3 regions of the Methylobacterium sp. WL1 genome follow, and region 2 is predicted to be linked to each of the others. Evidence: predicted binding sites of a transcription regulator. Region 2 holds the regulator's gene; each other region holds the start of a gene.

Region 1 (9,628 bases), 1.3 Mb from region 2:
CTCTGGACGCCGTCCCGGCGCTCGAAGCCCCGGAGACCGTCGACGCCTCCGGGCGGCGCTGGTTCTACCGGCACCCCGCGGTGATCCGGGTGGCGCATTGGGTCAACGCGGGGGTGCTGCTGGTGCTGCTGATGAGCGGCCTGCAGATCTTCAACGCCCACCCGGCGCTGTACTGGGGGGCGGTCTCGACCTTCGACGATCCGGCCCTGGCGATCACCAGCGAGCAGGGACGCGACGGCACGAATCGCGGTGTGGTGACGGTCGGATCGCACAGCTTCGACACGACCGGGGTGCTCGGCCTGTCCCGGGAGGGCGGCACCGCGGTGGACCGGGCCTTCCCGGCCTGGGCGACCCTTCCGGCCGATCAGGACCTCGCCACCGGGCGGCGCTGGCATTTCCTGTTCGCGTGGCTCCTGGTGATCAACGGCGCGATCTATCTGCTCTACGGGCTGTTCAGCGGCCAGCTCCGCCGCCGCCTGATCCCGGACGGCGACCAGATCCGCGACTTCGCCGGCTCCGTGAAGGAGCACCTGCTCTTACGCTTCCCCGAAGGCGAGGAGGCCAAGCGCTACAACGTGATCCAGAAGCTGACCTACCTCGTCGTGGTGCTGGGCCTCCTGCCAGCCATGGTGCTGGCGGGGCTCGCCATGTCGCCCGGCGTCGACGCCGCCTGGCCCTGGCTGCCGGAGCTGTTCGGCGGCCGGCAATCGGCGCGCAGCATCCACTTCATCGCCGCCGGGCTGCTGGTGCTGTTCGTCGTCGTCCACGTGCTCCTCGTCCTGGTCTCCGGCCTCGTCAACAACATGCGCGGCATGCTCACCGGCTGGTTCAGCCTCGGCCGTCCCGAGAAGGAGACCGCGCGATGATCCTGCACCGCCGCAAGCTGCTCACCGCCGGCGCCGGATTGGCGGGGACCGCCCTGCTCGGCGGCTGCGACCGCTTCGCCGGGACCGAGACCGGGCGCCGCACCCTCAAGGTCGGCGAGGATGCCAACCTGTTCGTTCAGCGGCTGCTGATGTCCCCCGCCACCCTGGCCCGGGAATATCCGGCCGCGATGATTTCGCCGTGGTTCAAGCCGAACGGCACCATCGACCCGCCGGACAGGGATTTTCGCGCCCTGGCGGCCAAGAAATTCGCCGACTTCAAGCTGACGGTCGACGGGCTGGTGCAGACGCCGCTGTCGCTCAGCCTTGCGGACCTGCGCGGGTTGCCGGCGCGCACCCAGATCACCCGCCACGATTGCGTCGAGGGCTGGAGCTGCATCGGCCAATGGTCGGGCGTGCCGCTGGCCGAGCTGGTCACCCGGGCCGGCCTGAAGCCGCAGGCGCGCTACGCCGTGTTCCATTGCGCCGACACGCTGGAATATGCCGGCGGCGGCCTTGAGGGCGGCGACGGCGCCTCCCTGTGGCGCCCCGAGCATCCGGGCTCGGTCCGCGACGGCATGATCCAACTTGCCGCCGCCGAGGATTGGGGCGGTGCTCCGCCCAAGGCCGACAAAGGCACGGACGACAAAGGCACGGACGATTGGGGCCAGGGCGCGCCGGAGCCGGAGGCGCCCGAGGATAAGCGGACCCCGATCCGCTACTACGAGAGCATCGACCTGTTCGACGCCGTCAACCCGCAGACGATCCTCGCCTACGACCTCAACGGCAAGCCGCTGCCGGTCTCGAACGGCGCCCCCCTGCGCCTGCGCGTCGAGCGCCAGCTCGGCTACAAGCAGGCCAAGTACGTGATGCGGGTCGAGCTGGTGGACTCGCTGGCGGGCTTCGGCCAGGGCAGCGGCGGCTACTGGGAGGATCGCGGCTACGAGTGGTACGCGGGGATCTGAACAGGTCGAGCCCGCCCCGCCGTCAGTGCGCGCGCGGCGGGGAAACCCGGTCTGGCGCGCGATTCCCGCGTGTAGCGCTGGGCAGGTCGCTTAGCTGGGCGCGTCGCTTGGCTGGGCGCGTCGCTTGGCTGGGCAGGTCGCTTGGCTGGGCAGGTCGCTTGGCTGGGCAGGTCGCTTGGCTGGGCAGGTCGCTTGGCTGGGCGTCCCACGACGGCATGAGGCAAGCCGGCCAGGTCGACGGTGATTGCCCGCGATCCGCAATCCTGTCGGATTCGCGCCCCGCGCATGACAGCCCCGGCGAGCCGTTCGGCGACCGTTGCCATTTGACAACCCGTGCCCCGTAACCCACTTGTCCCCGGCGCGCGGCCCCGGCCCGACGGCGGGCACTTGTCCCACGCGAATTTCGAACAGAATTCGTCCGTCGCGCCCAGGCCCCGTCGAGGGGCAGAGGTCTGAATGAAAGTCGTCGTCGTCGAGTCGCCGGCCAAAGCCAAGACGATCAATAAGTATCTTGGCCGCGACTATGAGGTGATCGCCTCCTTCGGGCACATCCGCGACCTGCCGGCCAAGGACGGCTCGGTCGATCCCGAGCAGGATTTCCACATGGTCTGGGAACTCGCGGACCGCGGCGCCAGCCGCGTCAGCGAGATCGCCAAGGCCTGCAAGGGCGCGGACAAGCTGATCCTGGCGACCGACCCGGATCGCGAGGGCGAGGCGATCTCCTGGCACGTCCTGGAGGCGCTGAACGCCCGAAAGGCGCTCAAGGGAATCCCGGTCGAGCGCGTCACCTTCAACGCCATCACCAAGGCCTCGGTCGAGGCGGCGATGCGCAAGCCGCGGGAGATCGACCAGGCGCTGGTGGACGCCTACCTGGCGCGCCGGGCGCTCGATTACCTCGTCGGCTTCAACCTCTCGCCGGTGCTGTGGCGCAAGCTCCCCGGCGCCCGCTCGGCCGGCCGCGTGCAGTCCGTGGCTCTGCGGCTCGTGGTCGAGCGCGAGATGGAGATCGAGAGCTTCAAGCCGCGCGAGTATTGGTCGATCGTCGCGACCCTGACCACCAAGGACGGCGCGACCTTCGAGGCCCGCCTGGTCGGGGCCGACGGCAAGCGGATCCAGCGGCTCGACGTCGGCACCGGCGCGGACGCCGCCGCATTCAAGCGCGACCTCGAGCTCGCGAGCTTCCAGGTTGCGAGCGTCGAGGCGAAGCCCGCCAAGCGCCACCCGCAGCCGCCCTTCACCACCTCGACGTTGCAGCAGGAAGCATCGCGAAAGCTCGGGATGGCGCCGGCGCAGACCATGCGGGTCGCGCAGCGCCTCTACGAGGGCGTGGACGTCGGCGGCGAGACGGTCGGCATCATCACCTACATGCGGACCGACGGCGTCGACATGGCGCCGGAGGCGATCCAGGACACCCGCAAGGTCATCGGCACCGAGTTCGGCGACCGCTACGTGCCGGACGTCCCGCGCAAGTACAGCGTCAAGGCCAAGAACGCGCAGGAGGCCCACGAGGCCGTGCGCCCGACCGACATGAGCCGCCTGCCCAAGATGGTGGCCCGCCACCTCGAGCCGGAGCAGGCCAAGCTCTACGACCTGATCTGGACCCGCACGATGGCGAGCCAGATGGAATCTGCTGAGCTGGAGCGCACCACCGTGGAGGTGGCGGCGAGCGTCGGCCCGCGCCGGATCGACCTGCGCGCCACCGGCCAGGTCGTGAAGTTCGACGGCTTCCTGGCCCTCTACCAGGAGGGCAAGGACGACGAGGAGGACGAGGAGAGCAAGCGCCTGCCGCCGATGAAGGCCGGCGACCCGCTCACCCGTGAGCGTATCACCTCGACCCAGCACTTCACCGAGCCGCCGCCGCGCTATTCCGAGGCGAGCCTGGTCAAGCGCATGGAGGAGCTCGGCATCGGCCGGCCGTCCACGTACGCCGCCGTTCTCCAGACCCTGCGGGATCGCGAATACGTCAAGATCGAAAAGAAGCGGCTGCAGCCGGAGGACAAGGGGCGCCTCGTCACCGGCTTCCTGGAGAGCTTCTTCCGGCGCTATGTCGAGTACGATTTCACGGCCGACCTCGAAGGCCAGCTCGACCGGGTCTCCAACGCCGAGATCGACTGGCGGGCGGTGCTGCGCGACTTCTGGAAGGACTTCTCCGCGGCGATCGGGGAGACCAAGGAGCTGCGCGTCACCGACGTGCTGGAGGCGCTCAACGGCCTTCTCGGTCCGCACATCTTCCCCGACAGGGGCGACGGCGCGAACCCGCGAACCTGCACGGTCTGCGGCACCGGCCAGCTCTCGTTGAAGCTCGGCAAGTTCGGCGCCTTCATCGGCTGCTCGAACTATCCGGAGTGCAAGTACACCCGTCAGCTCTCGGCCTCGGGGATCGACGGCGACGGCGACGGCTCCTCGGGCGAGGGTGGCCAGCCGGGCGTCCGGGTGCTGGGCGACGATCCGGTGACCGGGATGCCGGTGACGATCCGGGACGGGCGTTTCGGGCCGTTCGTGCAGCTCGGCGAAGCCTCCACCGAGAAGGACGCCGCGAAGCCGAAGCGCTCGTCGCTGCCCAAGGGGCTCTCGCCGTCCGAGGTCGGCCTCGACAAGGCCCTGGCGCTGCTGGCGCTGCCCCGCGAGGTGGCGCGCCACCCCGAGACCGGCGAACCGATCCTGGCCAATCTCGGCCGGTTCGGTCCCTACGTTCAACACGGGAAGATGTACGCCAACCTCGGCAAGGACGACGACGTGCTGGAGATCGGCGCCAACCGCGCCATCGACCTGATCGTCGCCAAGGAGCAGGGCGGTGGCCGCGGCCGGGCTGCCGCGGATCCGGGCCGCCCGCTCGGCAAGGACGAGACGAGTGGGCGGGACCTCGTGGTCAAGGCCGGCAAGTACGGCCCCTACGTCACCGATGGCGAAGTCAACGCGACGCTGCCGAAGACGATGAATTCCGAAGCGCTGACCCTCGATGAGGGGATCGCGCTGGTGAACGCCAAGCGCAGCTCGGCCCGGAAGGCGCCGGCGCGCGCGGCGGCGGGCGAAAAGAAGCCGGCGGTGAAGAAGACGGCCGCGAAGAAGCCAGCGGCCAAGAAGACGACGGCGAAGAAATCCGGGGCCGGCTGAGCGCCGGACCCGCGACCCGCGAAGAAAGCGTCGCGGTTCGTCGCGTTCAGGCCAGGTAGGTGATCGTGGCCGCCAACGCGGTCGCGACGGTCGCCAACGCGATGGTCAGGCCGTTCACGAAGATGCGGGCCTGCGGAACGACCGAGGGCGCATCGTCCTCGCACCCGAATACGGTGCCGGCGGCTCGCTCGAAGCGGATCAGGGTGAGGCGGCGGGCCTCGATCGCGGCGTTGCTCATCGACGGCGGCTCCCGGACCACGGTCAAGTTCTTTTCCGACAGAACGCGGTCGGAGCCGCTCGGTTCCGATCCGGGCGGCGGCGGAGAAACCGTTAACCCACGATTGTGCAACGTGGCGATGACGGCGCCTTCGCGCTGCGCCGGCCGCGGCCCTCGCTCGCGGCGGTGCAGCATGCGATGGTGGGGCGGTCCGGCGACGCACCGGACCCTCTGGATGTTTCTGTTTTGTTCCGCTATCATGCGGGGATGAAGGCGCATGCTGCACGATCCCAGGTCCGATCGCCAAAGGCCCGTCCGCCCGACGCCGAGCCGGCCGATTCGCCGCGCGCGCGGAGGCCGCGCGTGAGCGATCCGGCGCGCGACCTGTTCGGGCCTGGCGGCAAGCCCCCTGCCCGCGTCCGGCGGAGCCGCGGCGGCGGCGGCTGGCGGAATCGGCCTCGGTCCCGGCCATCGCGGCGGCCGAGCCGGAGGCCGGCTACACGGCTTCCGACATCGAGGTGCTGGAGGGCCTGGAGCCGGTCCGGCGCCGGCCCGGCATGTATATCGGCGGCACCGACGAGCGGGCGCTGCACCACCTCTTCGCCGAGGTGATCGACAATTCCATGGACGAGGCGGTGGCCGGCCATGCCAGCTTCATCGAGGTCGAGCTGGAGGAATCCGGCTCCCTGGTGATCACCGATAACGGCCGCGGCATCCCGGTGGACCCGCACCCGAAATTCCCAGGCAAGTCGGCGCTCGAAATCATCATGACGACGCTGCATGCGGGCGGTAAGTTCGACTCGAAGGTCTACGAGACCTCCGGCGGCCTGCACGGCGTCGGCATCTCGGTGGTGAACGCCCTGTCCGATTTCCTCGAAGTCGAGGTCGCCCGCAACCAGACCCTCTACCGCCAGACCTTTTCGCGCGGCCACGCGCAGGGGGCCCTCGAACTCGTCGGACGGGTCCAGAACCGGCGCGGCACCCGGGTGCGGTTCCACCCCGATGCCGAGATCTTCGGCTCCCTGAAGTTCAACCCGCGCCGCCTGTTCAAGATGGCGCGCTCCAAGGCCTACCTGTTCGGCGGCGTCGAGATCCGCTGGCGCTGCGCCCCCGCCCTGCTCGAAGGGCTGGAGGGCGTACCGGCCGAGGCGGTGCACCGGTTCCCGGACGGGCTGCGCGACTACCTGGCCCGGGACATCGAGGGCAAGGACCTGGTCACCGATGCGATGTTCACCGGCAAGGTGACCAAGCCCGGCTCCCACGGCTCGCTCGAATGGGCGGTGGCCTGGATGGTCGCCGAGGACGGCTTCTCGCATTCCTACTGCAACACCATCCCGACGCCGGAGGGCGGCACCCACGAGGCCGGCCTGCGGGTCGCGCTGCTGCGGGGCCTGCGCGAGCACGCCGAGCGCGTGAACCAGGCCAAGCGCATGACGGCCGTGACCACCGACGACGTCATGGCGACCTGCGCGTCGATGATGTCGGTGTTCATCCGCGAGCCGGAATTCCAGGGCCAGACCAAGGACAAGCTGGCCACCGTCGAGGCGCAGCGGATCGTCGAGACGGCGGTGCGGGACGCCTTCGACCATTGGCTGGCGGCCTCCCCGGCCCAGGCCAACAAGCTGCTGGACTGGGTGATCGACCGGGCCGAGGAGCGGTTGCGCCGGCGCCATGAGAAGGAGGTCGCCCGCAAGAGCGCGACCCGCAAGCTGCGCCTGCCCGGCAAGCTGGCCGATTGCTCGGCCGCCGGAACGGCCAACTCCGAGATCTTCATCGTCGAGGGCGATTCCGCCGGCGGCTCGGCCAAGCAGGCCCGGGACCGGACGACCCAGGCGATCCTGCCCCTGCGCGGCAAGATCCTCAACGTCGCCTCGGCCTCCCGGGACAAGCTCGGGGCCAACCAGCTGATCTCGGACCTCACCCTGGCGCTCGGCTGCGGCACCGGCGCGGCCTTCCGTGAGGCGGACCTGCGCTACGACAAGGTGATCATCATGACGGACGCCGACGTGGACGGCGCCCACATCGCATCGCTGCTGATCACGTTCTTCTACCGGCAGATGCCGAAGCTGATCGATCGCGGCCACCTCTACCTGGCGATCCCGCCGCTCTACCGGCTGCAGCAGGGCTCGAAGGTCGTGTATGCGCGGGACGACGCCGACCGGGAGCGGATCACCAAAACGGTGTTCAAGAGCGGCAAGGTCGAGATCGGGCGCTTCAAGGGCCTGGGCGAGATGATGCCGGCCCAGCTCAAGGAGACCACCATGGATCCGAAGAAGCGCACGCTCCTGCGCGTCGCGATCCTCGAGGAGGCCCGGGAATCCACCGGCGATACGGTGGAGCGCCTGATGGGCAACAAGCCCGAAGCCCGCTTCGCCTTCATCAGCGAGCGCGCCGCCTTCGCCGACGGGGTCGATCTGGATATCTGAGGCGACAGGGCGGCCGTAAAACGACGCTTCCTCAGCGTGGCCGCAGCGAAGCGATTCGGGGAAGCGCGACACGGGGGAACGCGACACCTGGGGACCGCGACACCTGGGGATCGCAATACCGGGTTGCTTCGCGACGGTCGCACTGACTGACTTGCAGACCGCTTTCGGGTCGGAGCGCCTGGATTGCGTCCGCGTCAAGCGATTGCCGGCGAGGCTACTCCGACGCCATGGCCTTGGCCGGATCGAAGGGCTGGGCGGCCGCGACGGTGTCGGTGCTCATGTTGAGAACGGCCGAGAACCGCTCCCCGCCCGGGCGCAGCACGAGGGCGCCGGGCTCCACGGCGATCCGTTTGCTGCCGAGGCCCAGCGGGCCGCCGACATCCAGCACGACCGCCTTCAGGGCACCGCCATCGGCGATCAGCAGGTCGTCGATGGTGCCGACATTGTCGCCGGCCGCGTTGCGGACCGTGACGCCGATCATCTTGGAGGCCAGGAACGCCGCCGGCTTGAGGCCCTGGCGCCTGGCCGCGGCCTCGGCGCTGGCCGCCGTCATTAGCCGGCCGCCGCCCTCCCCGCTGGTGGAGGTGCCCGGCCCTGTCCCGGGCAGCACCGTCTTGGTGCCGATCACGCTGGCATCCTGAGCCGGAGCCGGGAGTCCGGACAGGGACAGGACAGTCAGCGGCAGCAGCAGACGGGACGTGATCAGTCGGATCTTGCGCATCGGGATCGCTCCGGCGCGGCCGAGCCATCCGGGCGCCGACCGTGAAAGGCGCCGGCGGCGACGGGTGTTCCTGTCGCCCCTGTCGCACCGGGCCTCGGTGGTCCTGAAACGCAGAAGGGCCCGACCTTGCGGCCGGGCCCCGGGTCACGATGGCGCCGGCCAAGCCGGCGCCGAAGTGCGATCTTAGTACGAGCCGAACTTGTAGTTCACGCCGGCGCGGACGACGGCGAACTCGGTGTTGGCGGCGGCGCCGTTGAGGTAGGCGGTGCCGTTCGGGGCCAGCAGGTTGCCGTAGAACACGCCGCCGGCGGTGTTCTTCTGGCGGTCCAGGTTCACGTACAGGCCTTCGACCTTGAGGGTCACGGCGGAGGACTTGAAGAAGTTCAAGAACGAGTCGGTGGGCAGGGCGTACTCGATGCCGCCGCCGACGGCGTAGCCGGTGCGGAAGCTGCTGCGGAAGCTGCGGCCAGCGAAGTTCTGGTCGTCCTGGCCCGAGCCGTAGGCGTAACCGCCGGTGGCGTACACGAGGGTCCGGTCGAAGGCGTAGCCCAGGCGGCCGCGGGCGGTGCCGAAGTAGTCGAGGCCGTTGCCGCTGGTAGCGACGAAGGCGCGCGGCGCCGAGAAAGCGGTGCCCGGAGCGCCGGTCACGCCGTAGTTCAGGGTGCCGTTGGCGCGGCGGGCGAAATCGACGTACTGGGCGTCAGCCTCGAAGCCGACCACGATGCCGGAGCCCGGGGTGAACTGATAGTTGTAGCCGATCTGGGCGCCGCCGGTGAAACCATCGTTGGCGCTACGGTTGCCGACGCTGACGACGGCATTGGTGTTCGGCGAGTTGATCAGCGAGCCGGCCGGCAGGCCGTAGCTGGCGGTGTTGCGGCTGCTGGCATCGAAGCCGTAGCCGGCATTCACGCCGAAGTAGGCTCCGGTCCAGGTGAACACCGGCACCGGCGTGAACACCGGCGGCGGCGCAGCGCGACGCGGCAGGTCGGCCGCGGAAGCGGCGACAGTCATGCCGGCGAGAACGGTCGATGCAAGAAGAACTTTTTTCATGGTGCCATGGGTCCTGGGGTTGGCTTGAGCCGGCTGCCTTCTAGGCGCTCTCGGTCGGCGGGTCTGTCGCTTTCCTGCAACAAGCCCGCCGAGACTAGCCCGATCTCGTCAACGAAAGGTGAAGGTTAAGCGTGAAGATCCCTGTCCTCGGCGAAGGACTGTGTATCAGAAGCTGCAACGGCGTTTGAGCAAAGCCTGAAGATTAGTCGGGCTTCATTATCATGAGACGCCGGGATCTGTCCGATTCGGGCCCGGCGCAAGTCGGGCTCTTC
Region 2 (9,628 bases):
CGTTCGCGACCTACCATTTCCAGACGGTCCAGCCGTTCGGCCTGATCGGCAACGCCCTGACCCTGCCGCTGGTCTCCCTGGTCGTGATGCCGGCGGCGGTGATCGGGATCCTGGCCTATCCCTTCGCCCTGGACCGGCCGATCTGGTGGCTGATGGGACAGGCGGTGGGCGGCATGCTGGCGATCTCCGAATGGATCGCCGGCTTCAATCGGGCCGTCCTGGTGCTGCCGGCCTTCGGCACCGGCGCGCTGATGCTGCTGGCGGCCGGGCTGCTGCTGGCGACGCTGCCGGTATCGCGACTGCGCTGGCTGGCCCTGCCGCCCGCCCTGCTCGGGCTCGGCCTCGCCGTCGTTCCGGAGCGATTTGACTTGTACGTCGACCGGCAGGGCGGTGGTGCGGCCGTGCGTGGACCGGACGGAGTCCTGTGGGCCCTCGGCAATCCTTCGGCCTTCGTGATGGAGCAGTGGCTGAAAGCGGATGGCGACGGGCGATCGGCGAAGGCGGTGATCCAGGCTTCGTCGGCTGTCGGACGGTGCGACCGGCTCGGCTGCACCGCAAGCCTGCCGGACGGCCGCGCCGTCGCCCTGGTCCGCGACCGGCGCGCCTTCACGGAGGACTGCGCCCGGGCGGCCCTGCTGATCTCGCGGCTCGCGGCGCCGCCCATCTGCACGGGGCCTCTGGTGATCGACCGCCGGGTGCTCGCCGAACGAGGCGCCGTCGCGCTCCGGGCCGACCGGGATGGCTTCACGGCACGCTATACCCGCGACACGGGCCGTACCATGCCTTGGCGGGCATCACCGGCTTCGCGGCCATCGCCTGTCCCACAACCGAAAGTGGTAACACCCTCCGAGCCGATCCCGGCCGAGGCCGACGTCGCCGGTTCCGAGGCCGCGCCCGGCGACGCGCCGGCCGAACCCCTTCAGTAGCGGCGGACGAGGCTGACGAGCCGCCCCTGGATCTGGACCCGGTCGGGCCCGAGCACGCGGGTCTCGTAGGCCGGGTTGGCGGCCTCCAGGGCGATCGAGGAGCCCCGGCGGCGGAGGCGCTTGAGCGTCGCCTCCTCGTCGTCGATCAGCGCCACGATGATGTCGCCGGTATTGGCCGTATCCTGCTTGCGGATCACCACGAGGTCACCGTCCAGGATGCCGGCATCGACCATCGAGTCGCCGCGGACCTCGAGGGCGTAATGCTCGCCGCCGGCTAGGAAGTCCGGCGACATGGTGATGGCGTGGCTCTGGTTCTGGATCGCCGAGACCGGCGTACCGGCCGCGATCCGGCCCATCACGGGGATCGAGATGGCGCGGCCGCCGTCGTCGATCATCCGGGCGGTCGCCGGCTGCGCCGGCAGCTTGGACTTCCCGCCCTCGACCACGCTCGGGGTGAAGCGGCGGGGCTCCGCAGGTGGAGCAGCCGCCTGGGACAGGCTCTCGGGGATGCGGATCACCTCGATGGCGCGCGCCCGGTTCGGCAGGCGGCGCAGGAAGCCGCGCTCCTCGAGGGCCGTGATCAGCCGGTGGATGCCCGATTTGGACTTCAGATCGAGGGCGTCCTTCATCTCGTCGAACGAGGGCGGGACGCCACATTCCTGCATGCGGCTCTGGATGAAACGCAGGAGGTCCAGCTGCTTGCGCGTGAGCATCGACGGGGGACTCGCGGCTTGGAGGACCGCATCGATGCGGTCGCGGAAACAAATCACGAACACGTTAAACGTTCCGCAAGTGTTCCGCAAGCGTGATCGGCTGAGCTTGATCGATCGGCGATGTGCGGATGCGGCCGTTGTGTGCCGTGACGCGGTCGCGCCGCCATGGCAGAACCGGTCTGGCCGGATCGGCACGATCCCGGGCCAGCCTCGGTGACCTGAATCGCCGGAATGGTCCATAGGCTGGGACGGTCAGAGTGGCGCGGCGGGCCGCTCACGTCTGCCCACGGCACCTTGCCCGGACGACAGACATAGATCGCATGGACGCCGCATCATCCGACATCGCCGAGACCTGCAGCCGCGTGAAGCGCCTGAGAGTGGCGACCGCGGCCGCCCATGATCAGCTTGATCGGCGCATCATGGCGGCAAAGCCGTTCGCGAGCCTGGAGCGCTACGCGCTGTTCCTCCAGATCCAGTACAGGTTCCATGCGGTCGTCGATCGAGTCTATCGCGATGGCGCGTTCGCCCATGTCCTGCCCGATCTCGACGGCAGGCGCCGACTGCCCCTGATCCAGCAGGATCTGCGCGATGTCGGAGCGCCCGTCCCTGACGGCGCGTCCGAGGAACATTTCGGGACGATCGAACCGGCGCAGGGATTGGGCTGGCTCTACGTCGCCGAGGGCTCGAATCTCGGGGCGGCCATCCTGCTCAAGGAGGCCCGGGCGCTCGGCCTGTCGGAAACCCACGGTGCGCGCCATCTTGCCGGACATCCCGAAGGACGCGGGTTGCATTGGCGGCTTTTCACGGCCGCCCTCGACCGGGTCGAACTCCGGGAGACCGGGGAGCAACGCGTCGCCGCGGGGGCGACGGAGGCGTTCCAGTTCGTGCGCCGGCTGGTCGGGGACGTCTTCGAGGACTGACGGCGCCGCCACCCGGTCGGATCGTTCCGCCGCCCTGGCGCAGCAACAAAGCCTGTCACGCGCGCCGTCCACCGCCGAGTCGGGCGATGACCGGTCGCGGACGCCTGGAACGGCATCTCGGGCGACAAACGAATTGACTGGGCAAGCGGCGCCGTTTCAATGCGCCGAGGTGCTTGACCCGGTCGGCGGGGCAGGCGGATCGTCCCGGCGGCTTCGAGACTGGGCTGGAATTGGGCTTGGGATGACGAGGATGCGACGCGCGGCTCTTCTGCCCATCGGTGCCGGGGCCGTCGGCTTGACGCTGGCCGGCTGCACCACCGGGTTCTCGTATATCTCGCGCAACTACGTGGCGCTCACCCCGCAGGTGGTCACCATCGGCTGCAAGGAGCCCTACGAGGTCTACGACAACCGGCAGGTGCGCCGGATGCTCGTCGTCTCGAACGCCCTGCGCGAGTACACCGGCTGCAATCTCAGCGAGGTGCGGATCGATCCCGATCCGGCCGCGACCCGGGTGAAGCGCTTCCGCACCGCCGCCCGCGCCTATCTCGACGAGACCGTGCGGGAGGATTGCCGGATCACCGGCGAGACGGTGTTCGATCCGCAGAAGAGCGAATTCACCTACGCCTGCGACGCGCCGATCGAGAAGCGGGGCACGGTGGTGCCGCGCCTGCCGGGCCGCAATCCGGGCTTCATCCAACAATGATCTGAGCCGCCCGCGCCGGCCCCGAGCCCGCCCGGTCAGGCGCCCGGCTTTGGGAAGGTGCGCTCGGCCGCATCGCCGGCCGCCGCCAGCAGGGCGCGGGCGAAGGCCCGGGCCTCCGCCCGGTCCAGCACGATCGCCGCGGTGACCGGGCCGCCGCCGAGGTCGGCGAGGGCGAGTTCGAGCCGTACCCCGTCCGGCATGGCGCTCGCCTGGAGGCTCCAGCCGCCCCCCCGATCCGTGCTCTCCGTCATGACATCCCTCCCGGCTGCCGGACCCGAGACAACGCCGCAGGCTCCGGCCGGAACGGCCCTGGCCCGGGACTGTTCCCGCGTCGCGCCGCACCCGACTTCCCTGCCCCGCGGATCCGAGTTCCTCAAGAGCGCCGGCCCGACCGTGGCGATCGCCGGGGTCGGCGCCCTCGACGGGGTCGGCCTGCTCCGGAGCGATTGACGCCGGCGCCTCGATGATGTCTCCCCCGGGCGACCTGACACGGGGAGTCGCGACACATGCAAGAGATCTGGTTCCGCACCGGCGAGGCCACCGTCCTGGCCGCCGACGGGCAGTACACCGACGCCATGCCCGAGGTGCTGATCGGCTCGGTCCGCGGGCCGGTGGGTCAGGCCTTCGCGTCGATGATGGGGCAGGTCCAGGGCCACACCCGGATGTTCGTGGTGCGCGACCTCAACCAGCTCGTGCGCCCCGCCACGATGATGACCACCAAGGCGACGATCCACACGGCCGAGTATGTCGAGCTGCTCGGCGGCGTCGTCCAGGCCGCCACCGGCGACGCGATCGTGGATTGCATCATCGAGGGCGTGCTGCCCAAGGACGGTCTCGACGAGCTGTGCATGATCATCATGATCTGGCTCGACCCGCGCTGCGCGGAGGACGACAACCTCGACCGCAAGGACCTGTACCGCACCAACTACGAGGCGACGAAGCTCGCCATCGCCCGGGCCCTCAAGGGCGAGCCGACCGTGGACGAGCTGATCGCCAACCGGAAGACCGTGAAGCATTACGCGCTTGAGGACGTGATCGAGTATTGATCAGCGCGGCGGGATGCGCCCCACCGAGCACAGGGTGCGCATCGCGCTGCTGCCGGGATCGGTGTAGCAGGAGGCGGACCAGCCGTTCTGCTGGATGAACGACTTGCGGCGGTCCGACAGGGCGGTCCGGTAGGCGTCGGCGATGATCGGCTCGACCCGCGCGGCCGGCTCGCCGACCAGGATCTCCGAGGCCGCCGCGAGGTCGCGGAAGAAGGCCGCCGAGGGAGCGGGCTCCGCGGAGGTCGCCTGCACGATCGGCTCGGCCCGGCAGGTCACGTCGAACTTGATCGGACCGGCCAGGCGGATGTCGATGCTCGGCCCGGCGCGCTTGCCGACCTTGCCGCCGATCGCCCCGGCGATCTGCTGGGCGAGGTCGTCACACGGCTCCGCCCGGGCGGCGAGGGGCAGGCCGGCCAGGGCCGCGAGGAATGTGACCAGGAGCGGGCGGGCGACGCGGAAGCTTGACATGGCCGGCACTCTACGCGCCGGGCCGGAGGTGTCGAGGGCGGCGTTCACTGCCGCATCTGGGCGAAGCTCTTGAGCAGGGCCGGGGCGAGGCGCATCCCGGTCGGCACCAGCTCGGCCGGCGGCGGCCGGCGGACGCAATCCTCGAGGTAGGCCAGGGATTCCTCCAGGACCGCTCCGGTGAACGGCTTGGCGATCACCGCCGTGGCGCCCTCCAGATCGTCCGAGAGGGCCCGGGCGTTGGCGGTCATGAAGGCGGCCGTGATGCCGCCGATGGCGCGCACCGCGTGCGCCACGTCCACGCCCGAGGAATCATCGCCGAGGCGCAGGTCGATCAGCACCAGTTCGGGCCGGGTTTCGTGGACGAGGGCGATCGCCTCTGCCGCCGTCATGGCGGTGCCCACGACGCGATAGCCGGCCTCCTCCAGCATCATCTCGATCTGCATCAGGATCAGGGCCTCGTCCTCGACGACGAGGATTCGCATCGGCTCGCTCATCTGGCCTCCGGACCGGTAGCCAATTCGCGGGGCAGGCGAACGTTGACGATCGTGCCCGGGTCGTTCGCCTGCCAGGCGATGCTGGCATTGAGCTGGCGGCAGAGGGTGCCGATCAGCCGCTTGCCGAACGAGCGCTGCTCCATGACCTGCACGGGCATGCCGACGCCGTCGTCGGCGATCTTGATGGTGAAGTGGCGGTCGTCCGGCGCCACCGTCACGGAGAGCCGGCCGGCGCGGTGGTCCGGGAAGGCGTGCTTGAGGGCGTTGGTGATCAGCTCGTTCATCATCAGGGCCACCGGCGGGGCCTTTGTCACCGGGATCTCCACGGTTTCCAGATCCAGGTGCAGGCGGATCCGGTCGGTCCCGGAACCGCGGATCAGGTCGGTGGCGAGGTCGCGGGCGAACTCGGCCACGTCGAACCGCTCGACGTTGTTGGACTGGTAGAGCCTGCGGTGGACCGTGCCGAGGGCCTCCACCCGGGTCAGCATGGATTCCATCGCGGCGCGGGCGGCGGGATCGGTGATCGCCCGCGTCTGCATGGCCAGGAGGGCCGCGATCATCTGGAGGTTGTTCTTGACCCGATGATCGACCTCGTGGACCAGCATGGTCTGCGTGGCCAGGGCCTCGGTGAGGTCGCGGGTCCGGCGGGCGACCTCGGCCTCGAAATGGTCCTTCTCCTTCTGCACCTGCAGGTGCGCGTCGACGCGATCGGTGACGTCGAGCTGCGAGGCGAAGAAGAACAGCACCTCGCCGGCCTCGTTGGCGACGGGGCTGAGATACAGGGCGTTCCAGAACGGCGCCCCGTCCTTGCGATAGTTCAGGACGTCGATCGCGATGTCGCGCTGGGCCGCCACGGCCTCCCGGATCAGCGCCACGGCGCCCCGGTCGGTGTCGGGCCCCTGGAGGAAGCGGCAGTTGCGGCCGAGCACATCCTGGCGGTCATAGCCGCTCATCCGCAGGAACGCGTCGTTGGCGAAGACGATCGGGTTGTCGGGCAGGCGCGGATTGGTCACGATCATCGCCATCCGCGTGGCACGGACCGCGGCGGCGAACGGATCGCCCTTGCCGTGTTCGGCATCGAGCCGGTCCGTCAGATGCCAAGCGTCGGGCTGTTCCATCGAATCGACTCTTTCATGCCCGGCGTTCGTGACCTCCGGCAATTGGCTGGGCCTGCGCGGTCGCAGTGCCGAACGCTCAACGGCCAATCAGAAGATTGGGTTCAGCCCAGTCTCACTTTGATTCTGGAATCGACCAGACAGGATGCCGCACGGGTGGGCCCCGGTCCGGTTTTGCGGGCGCGCCGGCCACGCGATCTCCCGACAGGCTTCATCGTCCCCGCGCGCTTGGTGCGCCGGGGGCATGGCCCAAGAAGATTCAGCACGCTGGACGCGGGACGCCGCGGGAACCCAGGTGTCGGCCAAGTTACGCGCGGGATCCGATCCCCGCGGCGACCCGCGGCATCGGCCGGGCATGGTCCCCGGCCGGTGCCGTCTGTCTCGTCGCGATGTCTGTGCGACGCCCCGATCCCCGCGACTCCGTGTTAGCGGTCACTGCCCATGGCGCCCAAGCCGCAATCGCAGCCGAGACGCCCCCGGAACCCGCATCACCGCCGTGGCCTTCCACCCGACATCCGCCTCGTAGTGGGCGGGTCCGCAGGTTTCTGAGGGTCACGCCCAGATCCGGGTCGCCGCGGGGGCATTTCCGCACCCCGCCGGGCAGACTACCGCCCGATCTTCACGCCCGTATCCGAGACACGCCCTGCATCGGCACGCCGCCCGGGGCGATGGCGGCTGAGAGCCACCGACGCGGGCATCGCCCCATCCCCCGAGCCCGCCGGTCAGCCACCGGACGGACCCCCGAGGAGCGCCGTGGAGTCACCCCCACACCGCCGAAGGACAGGTGACGGCTAATGAGCACAAAATAGGAACATTGTCAAGGGCGGCGTGGCGGTCGATGGGTCTGCGTCTTCATGCGCCGAGACGGGATCCGACGTTTGGTGCCGTCTACAACGGCTGGGGAGCAGTCGGTCCGCCCGAGGCTGCGGTCGACGAGGGGCGGACGTTCGAAGACCTGTATCTCCCGCCTGACGGCTGTACTTCTCTGCCCGCCGTAAACTGCTGATATCGGGCGAGCGCGGTAGGAGAGTCGTCTCCTTTACAACGCGCGCATTTGCGTCTCTCCTGCGCCCCGTACTCGCCGACGACGGTCAATAACAAACGGGGATGCCAACCCCGGACCATGGGGAGGAGGCAATGCTGGATCAGGGATCAACCCACCGAGAGTGGGCCGATCTGATCACGGAGGGGATCGCCGAAGCGGCGTATGCCCGGGAGGATTATGCACGACGAAGATCCGTCGACGAGGCACGGCACCGGACCCTAGCGCTTGGCCGCATCGTTCAGACGGACATCATCCCGCGGATGATGCTGGTCGATCGCGGCGAGAGGGAGGTCCGGTCGGACGTCCTGCCGAAGCTGGAAGCGGAAACGGTCGCGGGCTTCACGGACCTGATCCTCGGGCACGACGTCACGGCCCTCATGGACGCCTTCACCGCCCTGACGGCCAAGGGATATTCCGTCGACGACCTGTTCCTCGACCTGTTGGCACCTTCGGCGGCCCTGCTGGGGCGCATGTGGGACGACGATCTGTGCGACTTCATCGAGGTCACGGCCGGCCTCGCCCAACTCCAGTTCCTGTTGGCCACGTTCCGCACGGACGGAGGCGTCGCGCCCTACGATAGCGGGCGCCGCATCCTCCTGATGGGAGCACCGGGCGAACTTCACACCTTCGGCTTGGCCATCGTCGAACAGTTCATGCGGAAGGCCGGCTGGCATGCGGATAGCGGGCTTGCCTCCAGCCCCCAGGAGATCGCCGATCTCGTCGCTTCGGAGCGGTTCGGCGTCGTGGGTCTGACGCTGAGCCGGGAGAGCCATCTCGATCAACTCGCCGCCTCGATCCAGGCGGTACGACGGGCGTCGCTCAACCCCTCGATCGGCGTCATGGTCGGGGGACCCGTCTTCCTGGAGCATCCCGAATACGTCGAACGGGTCGGCGCCGATGCCTCGGCGGTCGATGCACCCACCGCGGTTCTGCTCGCGCAGAGATTGCTCACATCCGCCTTCGAGCCTGCGAACGACCGAACGTAGATCTCTCTACCGATCCGAACCAATCCGACGGCCCGATAGGATCCAGCAGCCATGTCTGTCGTTCAGCTCATCTATGCCTCACGCCCCTTTGGGTTTGACCAAGCGATGCTCAACGGCATCCTATCGCAATCGCGGCGATGCAACGCGCGAGATGGGATCACTGGCGCCCTCATCTGTAGGGCCGATGTCTACATGCAGTTGTTGGAGGGCTCGGCCGAAGCGCTGGATGACACGTATGCTCGGATCTTGCGGGACGACCGGCATTTGGAGATCAGGCGATTGTCCTATCACACTGTGACGGACCGATTATTCCCGCGCTGGGCCATGCGTGACGATCCGGCCCGATCTTGGATGTGGTCACAAGCTGAAGTCGCGAACGGCGCGATAGACCGGGCCACTCCTGTGCAAGCATTGAAAGTCTTCGAGCGGCTTGCGGCCGAACGCGGCGACGCGCTTCGCGACTCATGAACCGCTGAGCGATCCGCAACGTATGAGTCTCGACCGGATTGGACCGGCGCCGCCCCGCATATGCGGGCGCGGGTCCGATTGAGGTCGCGGCTTGATTACAGTGTCACACATCAAGCGAGCTTACTCATGTTCGACGAATACGGCATCCCGCGCGGCGTCGAGTTAGACGAAGCTGCGCTGCCCAAACTCTACCATTTTGTCTATTGCAGTCGTGCCGCCGAGGGCGTTGACGACGCCGAAGTCTGCCGCATCGTCGAGACGGCCCAGCGCAACAATTTCGAACACGGCATCACCGGGGTGCTGGTTTTCGGCAGCGGCGTCTTCTTCCAGTGGATCGAGGGGCCGGCCGCCAAGATCCAGAACCTGATCGCGATTTTGCATCGCGACAAGCGGCATCACGACATCGTTTCGCTGAGCCAGAGCGAAGAAGAACGAGAGCGTCTTTACCCGAACTGGGACATGGAGAAAGTCGAGGCCGAGGATATCCGTCTCGTGTTGGAAGATGCGCTCGAAAACGCAGACGATAAAAACAATCGTGCGACGCTGACGCGGATCCTCGAACAACTCGATGCGGGTCCACTTGGTCGAGGCTGATCGGGGCCCCTATCCGCTTTTCGGCAGATCCTAGGAGCACCGTGTACGCCTCGATCGGGTCGCCGGCAGGCGCTGCCAAGCGTCTGTCATCCGCCGCTCGGTCGCGTCGCTGCGCACGCGTTCGCGGCGGGCGTCCCCGGTCGAACGCTC
Region 3 (9,628 bases), 2.8 Mb from region 2:
CGGTGCAGCAACAATGCGGCCTTTGTCCGTCGATACTGCATCGGCGTGCAGGCCATGTGCCGCCGGAAGGCGGTGCGGAACGCCGTCTCCGACTCGTAGCCGACGGAATACGCGATCGCGGCGACGCAATCGCCGGAGCGTCGCAGCCGGTCGGCGGCGCACTGCATCCGCCAGCTGGCGAGGTAAGCAAGCGGCGGCCGGCCGACCACGGCGCGGAACGTGTCCGCGAAGGTCGTGCGCGACATGCCTGCGCACGCCGCGAGGTCCGCCAGGGTCCAGCGCCGCGCCGGCTCCGCGTGCAGGGCCGTCAGCGCCCGCGCCAGCCGCGGATCGGCCAGCGCCCCGAGCCAGCCGGTCGGCCGCCCCGACGCGAGCCAGAGCCGCAGCACCTGGAGCAGCATGATCTGCGCGAGGTGGTCGGCCATCAGGGCGCCGCCAGGCGCGCCCTGGCGCAGTTCCGCGGCCAGCTGGTCCAGCGCCCAGCGCAGGATCGCGGCTTGGTTCGAGGCATCCCGGACCGGCACGATCGCCGGCAGCGCGTCGAGCAGCAGCCCGGCCGCGTCGCCTGCGAAGAAGAACCGCCCGCCGACCAGGAAGAAGCCGCCGCCGCCATTGCAGGTCGCGACCGCGTCGGCCGCGTGGTCGTAGATCGCGGCGGACTCGATCGCCGGGAGGGCCAGGTCGGTCGCGAGGTGGAACGGGCGGCCCCGGGTCAGCAGGAAGCAGTCGCCGGCTGCCATCCGAATGGGCTCGGGCTCGCCTTCGACCGCAACCCAGCAGGCGCCTCGCATCACGGCGTTGAACTTGATCCCGTCATGGGCGGGAAAGCGGATCGCCCAGGCGCCGCCGGCATCAAGGCCCGCACTGAGGGCGCTTCGGGGCCTGAGCAACGCGAGAACGTCGGAGAGCGGATCCATGGCGCGAACCGGACGCCCGCGCCGGATTCGCGGACGCTGCAGCATAGAGCGTCCGGCATCCCGGGGCCGTCGCCCTGACCGAGACCGCGGTCATCTGAGTGGTACGGTCGTCCCGCCGTCCGCTCGCGCGTCATCGCGGGTTCCGGGGTGACCACGCCACGGTTTGGAAAGCGCTCACCGCACGACCACCGGCATGCGATCCGCTTGACCGTGCCGAGGTCCGAAACGGCGCGCGGCGCTCGCCTCTCGGTCTCCGAACTCACAAACGCTGACGGACGGTGGCGGCGAGGAAGACAGCTAGCGAGCCGACGATGGCCATCCACCGGACTCCCAAACGGGTTCAAGCTTGCACGAAGCCGCAGTATAAATTACGGTCAGCATGAATAGGCGGTCGCGTTGATCGGCTTTGGCGCTGGCACGGCACGTGTCCGCATGCCGGGCGGTCGGCCACTCCAAGAGGTCCATCGATGGCCGAAGAAACGCCTGGCCCGCTGACCGCCTTCGGCCTGGTCTTCCATGCCAGAGGTCGGCACACCGGGTCCGAGGACCGCACCCGCGACGCGGCAGGCTGCCTCGTCGCGACCGCGCGCACGACCGGCCTTCCGTTCGATCGGTCCGGTGCCGGGACGCCACCCGCCGCCGGTCAAGCGACCGCGCCGTTCTCGACGGCGATCCGCCGGCCGGTGGCGTATCGGCCATCGTGCCCGCGCTGAAATCCGTGAGGCCGTGAGGGTTCTGCCATGGACATCCGAACGCGTCGCCTGCTCGAAGCGCCGCTCGTGCCGACCCTGGCTCGGATGGCCGGGCCGAACGTCGTGGTGATGGTCGTCCAGACCTCCATCGGCCTGATCGAGACCTACTTCGTCGCGAAGCTCGGCACCGACGCCCTGGCCGGCATGGCCCTCGTCTTCCCGGTCGTCATGCTCGTCCAGATGCTGTCGGCCGGCGGCATGGGCGGCGGCATCCAGTCGGCGGTCTCGCGTACCCTGGGCGCCGGCCGGAAGGCGGAGGCCAGCCTCGTCGCTTGGCACGCTGTCGCCATCGGCCTCGGACTTGGTCTCGTGACCAGTCTGCTCGCGGTGCCGCTGGGACCGCGGCTCTACGCCGCGATGGGCGGCACGGGGGAATCGCTCCGGGCTGCGACGGCCTACGCGAACGTCGTGCTCGGCGGAGCGGTCCTGATCTGGCTGTTCAACGCGCTGGCGGCCGTGATCCGCGGTACCGGCAACATGGCCCTCCCGGCCGGCGTCACCTGCGCCGGCGCCATCGTGCTGATCCCTCTCTCGCCGGCGCTGATCTTCGGCTGGGGGCCGTTCCCGAAGCTCGGGGTCGTGGGCGGCGGAGTCGCTTTCGCGGCCTACTACGCCGCCGGCACCGCCGTCTTCGCCGCCTCGATTTGGTCTGGCCGCGGCGTCCTGCACCCGAGCCGGCGCCTCCCGAGGCTTACCTGGGCGCCGTCCCGCGAGATCCTGCGCGTCGGCCTGCTCTCCGGCATCGCCAGTATCACGTCGAACGTCACGGTCATCGCCGCGACGGGCTTCGTGGGGACGGCGGGGCCGGCCGCGGTTGCCGGGTATGGAACCGGCGCCCGGCTGGAATACCTGCTGGTCCCCCTCGTGTTCGGGCTCGGTTCGCCCATTGCCGCCATCGTCGGCACCGCCCTCGGCGCCGGACTGCAGGCCCGCGCCCGTCAGGCTGCGCTCACCGGCGCCATCGTGGCCGGTCTTCTGACGGAGGCCATCGGCGTTGCGGCCGCCCTGTATCCTGAAGCTTGGCTCGGTCTGTTCGGGGGTGATCCGGCCATGTTGGCTACGGGCTCCTCCTATCTCCGCATCGTCGGACCGTTCTACGGGTTCTTCGGGGCCGGCCTTGCTCTCTACTTCGCGGCCCAAGGTGCAGGCCGTGTCGGCTGGCCGCTCACAGCCAGCGTCTTCCGAATGGGGGTGGCGCTGGGGGGCGCCTGGATCGCGGCTATCCTCGGGCTCGGCCCCGCGTGGATGTTTGTTGCCCTCGCGGCTGGGCTCTTCACCATGGGCATCGTCAACGCGGCTGCTTTTGCCACGGGCAAGATGTTCGTGGCCCAGCCCGCGCCGGAACCGGCTGTCCCGCCCCAAGTCCTCACGACGGCCGTTGAGTGACCTCGAAAGGCGTAGAGCCGCCGAACCTGCCGCTCGATGGATGGCCATCAGGGGCCGGCATCGACCCGCCAATACGGCGTGGCTGAGCGGATTTCCGCCTGTCTGCTTTTGGACCAAAGAGGCGTCGAAGTGGATATCACCGAGGCGCTCCCTCCTCGCCCCTTGCAAGCGGCCGTGAGAGTCAAGCGATGCGACCCGATCGCTACACTTACCGTCTTGGATCGATGACTACCCTGTAGTTGCTGGCCGATCCCCATACGTCTACCGGTAGGTTGCCGTCCCGAGCCCGGCCACGCGCGACTGGTGCGCCATCGAAGCCCTGTGCAACGTTTGTCGAATGGCCGGTCAGGTCGACCCGCCTGACCGACGATGCGCCGTTGTCGATGACGAAGGCGGCGTCAGGCCCCTGGGTCACAAGGCTCGGCTGTCGAACGCGCCGCGAACACTTCTTTGGCTGAGAATAATCCGTTTAATGCTGCTGGAAAGCTTGCATAAACGGCCATCTGCATGATGACTTCAGTGATCTCTTCACACGAGAGGCCGACGTTCAAGCCTGCCTCTATGTGTACCTTAAGTTGTGGTGCTGCATTGCCCATCGCCGTTAGTGCCGCGATAGTGGCTATCTCGCGGGAACGTAGTTCTAGGCCGGGGCGGCTGTAAATATCGCCGAAAGGGAACTCGATAAGGTAGGTCGCAAAGTCAGGGGCGATCTCTGCGAGCGAGGCGACGACCTTCTCTCCTGCTTGGCCGTCGATCTCAGCGAGTGCTCGCTGCCCGCGCTCTAGCCGGCTTTCGTCGCCGTTGCGGTGTTGTCGTGTCATACGCCTGCGTCCTCCCGTCAGAGCCGGCGTAGCCGGCGATCTTGGTGTCGAGGACGAGAAGGCAGGCTTGCAGATCGGCCACATGCGCGCGGACGCACTCGCGGTGCTCCCACAGCAAATCACAGCGCTCAGCCTCAGTGATGACGCCACGCTCGCGCAATGCTGCGTATCGCAGCATGTCCCGGATCGGCATACCGGTCGTCTTGAGACGATCTAAGAATGCGATCCACGCTAGGATAGACGCGTCGTAATCACGCTGGTTTGACTGATCTCGGTCAGCATAGGGGAGTAGCCCGATCCGCTCATAGTAACGAATCGTATGGGCAGACAATCCCGAACGCCTCGCGAGTTCTCCGATCTTCACGAATATCTTCTCATCACGACGCTAAGAATGCTGCGGGTTTGAGCGCACTCTAAGTCAAGAAAAAAATCTGGTCGGGCTACGACAGTCTGGTCCTCACCCCGAACTCGAGTTGCCGGGCGGCCAGAAGAGGGCCGCTGACCAGAAGGGCCGGCGGCCATCCAAAGGCCGGCACGGGTCGAAAGCATTGGTCCCATACATGATCGGATCAGATCCGGGCCCGTACTTGCTAGGCTGGTCTTGCGATGATGGCGAGGATCATCGCGAACCCGAACGTTCTCCCGCCTAACCCCGCATCCTGACGCGGGCGCTCCGAGATGAGGCGGTTGGATTGGCACAGGGTGATGGAGGCCGGACCCGTCGCCATCCTGAGCCGCGAAACGAAATCCGAAACGCCCGCGCCATCACCGCCTCCGCGGCAAACCGAGCCCCTGGATGCGTCCTGAGACGCCCCCGCACGCACTGACGCAGCCCCGTCTGATTTCCGCGGACAGCAGACCCCGACCCTTGCGCACGCCGCCGCGATCCCGCATATACGATGAAACAAAACAGGAACAAAAGAGCGTCGCCGTAGAAAACTGTGGATGACGCGGTTGCCTCTCACCGGAACGAGCCCCGCATGCGAACCGCCGACAAGCAGATCGCCGACATCCTGGTGCGTTACGGGGAGCCCTTCGGGGGCAACGTCTGGCGCGTGCAGGGCACGGCGGTCATCTACCACAAGACGTTGGAGCGGATCGCCGCCCAGGCCGGGATCGTGTTCGAGCCGCCGACGATCATCCGCGCCGAGCGCGACGAGGCCGTGCTGCTGGTCACCGGGCGCCTGCCCGGTGCCAAATCCGGTGCGAAGCCAGCCGCCGACCGGGTCGAGTGGTCGATGGGCGAGGCGCTGGTCAACGTGAACTACCGCGTCTCGGGCAAGCAGGCGGCCTACGTCTACGCCATGGCGGAGAAGCGCGGGAAGGACCGCGTCATCCTCAAGCTGATCGAACTGCACGGCCTGGTCTACTCGGAGGAGGAGGCCGACGAGTTCCGCGCCCACCTGCCCACGGTCCGGGCCGTGGACGAGGATTTCGAGGAGGCCCAGCCCTTCGACGAGGTCACCGAGGCCGAGGGCGACCTCAAGCGCCGCATCGACGGTGCCGAGACGATCAACGACGTGACCGACCTGATGCTCGACGGGGCCACCCAAGCGATCCTGGCGGCGATGCCGCCCGGCACCCGCGACGAGGTCCGCGACTACGCCAAGGCGCGCCTCGTGGCGCTCGGCTGGCCCAAGCGCACCGGCCGCCGCAGCGCCGCCTGAAGTTTCGAACGCTCAAACCCGCAGGAGACCGCCATGCATCGCACGACGCGCCGCCGTACCCTGAAGGCCCGCCGGGACCATCATCGGGGCTGGAGCATCGAGACCCTGTCGTACAGCCCGACCCGGATCGTGCGCCTGGGCGACGAGAAAGTCGCGATCCTGTTCCCGCCGGTCGAGCCCGGGGCTGAGTGGCAGCTCTACCCGCATCCCGACACGTTCCCGGGGCTCAACTTCGACGGGCTGCCCGAGCCGCTGCGCCCAGAGTTTCTGGGATTCTTGGATCTGCCGGCCGTCGAGCGGTTTCTCGGCATCGACGACGCGGTGCCGACGGCCCTCGCGGCCTGACCGGACGGCCCTTCACGCCCGAGGCCAGGGCGCGCCCCGGTGGAGCGCCTCGGCCTCGGGCGTGAAGCCTTGGGGGCCGTGCAGCACCAGCGGCGGCAGCAGGCTCGGAGCCGCGCGGCTGCCCCGGATGCCGGCGATCAGCACCCGGATCGCCGGCGCCTCGGCCCGGGCGTGGACCGGGCGGATCGCGATCCCGCCGTAGCGGCCCTTCATGGCGTCGAGGCAGGCCGGCAGGGCGTCTGCCCGGTGGATCAGCCCGAGCCGGCCCCCCGGTCGCAGGACCGCCGTGCAGGCGCGGATCCAGAGGTCCAGGCCGCTCTCGGGAAACGTGTGTGCCGTCGCCTTGCCGGGATGCGGGGAGGGGCGGTGGCGGCCCGCGGTGAAGAACGGCGGGTTGGTCAGGACGAGGTCGACGCTGTCGGGCTCCAGCCCGGCGGCGCGGCGCTCGGCCGCCGGCGCCAGAACGTCGGCCTCGATCACCGAAGCCGCGATGCCGTTGAGGACGGCGTTGGCCCGGGCCAGCCCGGCCAGTTCGGGGTCGCGCTCCACCAGGGTCGGGCAGGTTCCGGGATGAAGCGCCGCGCAGGCCAGACCCACCGCGCCGGTCCCGGCGCCGACATCGCACAACCGCTCCCCCGGCGCCGGGACCAGCAGCCGGGCGAGCAGCACCGCATCGGTCCCGGCCCGGTGCGCTCCGCGGGGCGGCTGGTGCAGGCGCAAAATCCCGCCCAGGAAGGCATCGGGCTCCGGGCTCACGGGTCACGCAACTCGTGCGCGAGCCCGGCATCCTTGAGCAACCGGCGGGCCTGGGGCGCCCAATCGCCCGGAACCATCAGGCGCTGACCGAACGCCCCGATCGAGCCTTCCATCACGCTCATATGGGTGTCGGCCACCAGGACCGGGATCTCGGCCGCCTCGAGCACCGTGCGGGCAAAGCCGATCAGCACGGGATCATTCGCGGAAATCAGCACGATCATCGCAATTCTTCGAAGGATGCCGGTCGTCCGGCGCATTCGTCGCGTTCGCTGCGCATTCCCTTCGCACCATATCCTCTCTGCGCCGATGTTGCGGCGCCGCGAGGCGCGTGCGAAGGGATCGCCCGCCCCCTGCGGGGGAACCGGACTGGAGGTCGCGGATCTTGGGTATGGCCCTCTCCATCGAGAATCCGAAGCCCGAGACCGAGGCGGGGTTGAACGACCTCGTCGCGCTGGTGGCGGACGGCATGGCGCGGGTCAACACCACGATCCTGTCGCGCACCGGATCCGACGTGGCGATGATCCCGGAGGTGGCCAACCACCTGATCGCCAGCGGCGGCAAGCGGCTGCGCCCGATCCTGACGCTCGCCTGCGCGCAGCTCTGCGGTTACGCCGACCCGTCGGACGGCGACGTGAAGCTCGCCGCCAGCGTCGAGTTCATGCACACCGCGACCCTGCTTCACGACGACGTGGTCGATGAGAGCGACATGCGTCGCGGCCGCGTCGCCGCCCGGATCAAGTGGGGCAACGAGGCCTCGGTGCTGGTCGGCGACTTCCTGCTCGGCCAGGCCTTCCGGATGATGGTCGAGGTCGGCTCCCTGCGGGCGCTCGACATCCTGTCCGCCGCCGCCACGGTGATCGCCGAGGGCGAGGTGATGCAGCTCACCAACGCCAAGAACCTCGAAACCGACGAAGCCGCCTACCTGGCGGTGATCCGCGGCAAGACCGCCGAGCTGTTCGCCGCCGCCTGCGAGGTCGGGCCGGTGCTCGCCGGCCGGCCGGAGGCCGAGCAGGTCGCGGCCCGCGCCTACGGGATGAACCTCGGCATCGCCTTCCAGCTGATCGACGACGTGCTCGATTACGGCGGTACCTCGGCTGCCCTCGGCAAGAATGTCGGCGACGATTTTCGCGAGGGCAAGATCACCCTTCCGATCGTGCTGGCCCACCGCCGGGCCAGCGAGGGCGAGCGCGGCTTCTGGCGGCGGACCCTGCAGCAGGGTGAGATCGGCGAGGACGACCTCGGCACCGCCCTCGACCTGCTGCAGCGGCACGGCGCCCTGGAGGAGACGGTGGCCCGCGCCCACGAGTATGGCGCCCAAGCCCGCGCCGCCCTCGACGTCTTCCCGGACGGTCCGGTCAAGGCCGCCCTCAACGGAGCCGTGGATTTCTGCGTGGCCCGGGCGCGCTGAAGGGCGCCCCTTTCGATCCGCGTGCCCCGGGGCTTTCGCCTACTATCGAGCAGGACGCCGACCATGACGCTGGCGCGCGTCTTTACTGGGCTCTGCACGAACTGAGCTTGGACGTCGTTCCGGTGAGCGAAAGGCGCCAAGCGGTCTGCATCCGTGTCGGAGATCTGCGCGCCGAGAGCTATTCGCGCCACGCTGAGGCAAAGATCGGGACCGGCCGCGTTGCCGGCCAGTTAGCCGTGCTCGCCTAATTAGAGCGTCATCCTAAAAGCCTGCACGTTGTGCCAGGTCCGATATGGAGCACGAGGCACCAGCCGCGGGACGCTTCATGGGTCGAGAGGCACCAATCGCCGCCATCGTGCCAGCAGCTTGCATCGGGCGGCGCGTCGAAGTGGATTGAACGAACCGCCGCGAGGGGACCCTGGGCGAAAGCATTGGACAAGCCCACTTCGCCCGCCTCCGACATGCCCTGGAAGGGAATGAAGCTCGCCATGGAGACGAAACGGGCCGGCCAAGCTGCCTCACCCGTGGCCCGGCGCAGCAAAAGCATGCCGCCCCGGCGGTTTGCGGCCTGGAGCGGGAACAGAAGTCGGCCCGCCGGCCGCAGCGCGTCGAGCCAGGCACGGGCCGGGCGCGGCGCCCCGGCATTGAGGCCGTCCGGCCCCACGAGATGGGCGAGGAGCGCCGTATAATACCCACTGCCGGTCCCGACCCGGACCACGGTCTCCCCGGGCCGGGGCGCGAGCGCATCGAGGCAGAGGGCGTGCAGGCTAGGCTGGCCGATATTGATGCCGCGTGCTGCGTCGAGGGCGACCAGCACGTCCTGATACAGAAAGGCGGGGTCGTCGACCGGGGTGGTCACGTAGAGTGGGCCGCGATCCTGAGATTGCCAGACATGCGCGGTGAGGATCGACCAGGGCCCCGGGCCGGCGAACGGCTCCCGGGGAACTGCCGCGAAGGCCGCCGTGACGCGCCGGTCGGCCGCATTCGGATTGGCTACCTGCGACGCGTAGAACCCGCGAAGCTTGGCGCTGAGCACCGCCGAACTGTAAGGATCCGGCATCTCCGTTCCCCCCGCGGAAACAGACCATCCAGTCCCCTATGCGTCAGGTCGCCGCGGGGGCGAGTGCGCCCGAGAGCGCCGGCGCTAGGCCGCGTAGCTCATCGAGATGCGCAGCGGTCAGATCGCGCAGCAGGTTTTCGGCCCGGGGCGTGAGCGCCAGCTCGCTCCGGCGTCGATCCTCGGCGGCGCGTCCCTTCGTGAGCAGGCCGCCATCGACCATCCGGGCGACGAGTTCGGCCGCCGTATGCGGAGCGATCAGGAGCTGCTCGGCCAGCAATCCGACGGTCGGTGGCGCGCGCCCGACATGCCCAGCCAGGGCCAGAAGCGCCTGATGCTGCTGGGGCGGGATGCCGGCCCGGCCTGCCGCCGCCTCGCTGAAGGCCAGGAAGCGCCGCAGCCGGTACCGGAACTCCGCCAGCGCGGCGTACTGTTCCTGAGACAGCGGCGCGGTCTGAGGATCCTCGGACGCCACGATGATCTCCCTGGTGCCGGGCTCAGGTCTTCGGCAGCACACCG

Evidence for each region. The regulator LexA, encoded in region 2, represses DNA repair genes until DNA is damaged. The targets are predictions, from matches to a motif close to TGTTCNNNNTGTGTTCNG.
Region 1: the regulator LexA is predicted to act here: its motif matches at 5,396-5,413, upstream of parE (DNA topoisomerase IV subunit B).
Region 3: the regulator LexA is predicted to act here: its motif matches at 4,777-4,794, upstream of FVA80_RS18090 (trna delta -isopentenylpyrophosphate transferase).

Annotation. Positions count from the first base shown of each region.
Region 1 is NZ_CP042823.1:2,267,437-2,277,064, forward strand. It holds gene FVA80_RS11180 (cytochrome b/b6 domain-containing protein) at 3-866, shown strand; gene FVA80_RS11185 (molybdopterin-dependent oxidoreductase) at 863-1,828, shown strand; gene topA (type I DNA topoisomerase) at 2,285-4,942, shown strand; gene FVA80_RS31230 (hypothetical protein) at 4,989-5,354, opposite strand; gene parE (DNA topoisomerase IV subunit B) at 5,678-7,585, shown strand; gene FVA80_RS11205 (PRC-barrel domain-containing protein) at 7,800-8,306, opposite strand; gene FVA80_RS11210 (porin family protein) at 8,490-9,356, opposite strand.
Region 2 is NZ_CP042823.1:945,602-955,229, forward strand. It holds gene FVA80_RS04940 (ComEC/Rec2 family competence protein) at 1-926, shown strand, start outside; gene lexA (transcriptional repressor LexA) at 920-1,639, opposite strand; gene FVA80_RS04950 (biliverdin-producing heme oxygenase) at 1,960-2,559, shown strand; gene FVA80_RS04955 (hypothetical protein) at 2,810-3,262, shown strand; gene FVA80_RS04960 (hypothetical protein) at 3,298-3,513, opposite strand; gene FVA80_RS04965 (hypothetical protein) at 3,512-3,712, shown strand; gene fae (formaldehyde-activating enzyme) at 3,769-4,308, shown strand; gene FVA80_RS04975 (hypothetical protein) at 4,309-4,776, opposite strand; gene FVA80_RS04980 (response regulator) at 4,821-5,270, opposite strand; gene FVA80_RS04985 (histidine kinase dimerization/phosphoacceptor domain -containing protein) at 5,267-6,388, opposite strand; gene FVA80_RS04990 (cobalamin B12-binding domain-containing protein) at 7,523-8,416, shown strand; gene FVA80_RS04995 (BLUF domain-containing protein) at 8,468-8,884, shown strand; gene FVA80_RS05000 (BLUF domain-containing protein) at 9,011-9,478, shown strand; partial or broken gene FVA80_RS05005 (error-prone DNA polymerase) at 9,627-9,628, opposite strand, start outside.
Region 3 is NZ_CP042823.1:3,729,842-3,739,469, reverse strand. It holds gene FVA80_RS18115 (AraC family transcriptional regulator) at 1-917, opposite strand, end outside; gene FVA80_RS18110 (hypothetical protein) at 1,385-1,630, shown strand; gene FVA80_RS18105 (MATE family efflux transporter) at 1,658-3,055, shown strand; gene FVA80_RS18100 (carboxymuconolactone decarboxylase family protein) at 3,454-3,876, opposite strand; gene FVA80_RS18095 (MerR family transcriptional regulator) at 3,812-4,240, opposite strand; gene FVA80_RS18090 (trna delta -isopentenylpyrophosphate transferase) at 4,857-5,543, shown strand; gene FVA80_RS18085 (hypothetical protein) at 5,577-5,888, shown strand; gene FVA80_RS18080 (methyltransferase) at 5,901-6,644, opposite strand; gene FVA80_RS18075 (DUF2007 domain-containing protein) at 6,641-6,865, opposite strand; gene FVA80_RS18070 (polyprenyl synthetase family protein) at 7,033-8,052, shown strand; gene FVA80_RS18065 (methyltransferase) at 8,309-9,112, opposite strand; gene FVA80_RS18060 (helix-turn-helix domain-containing protein) at 9,156-9,584, opposite strand.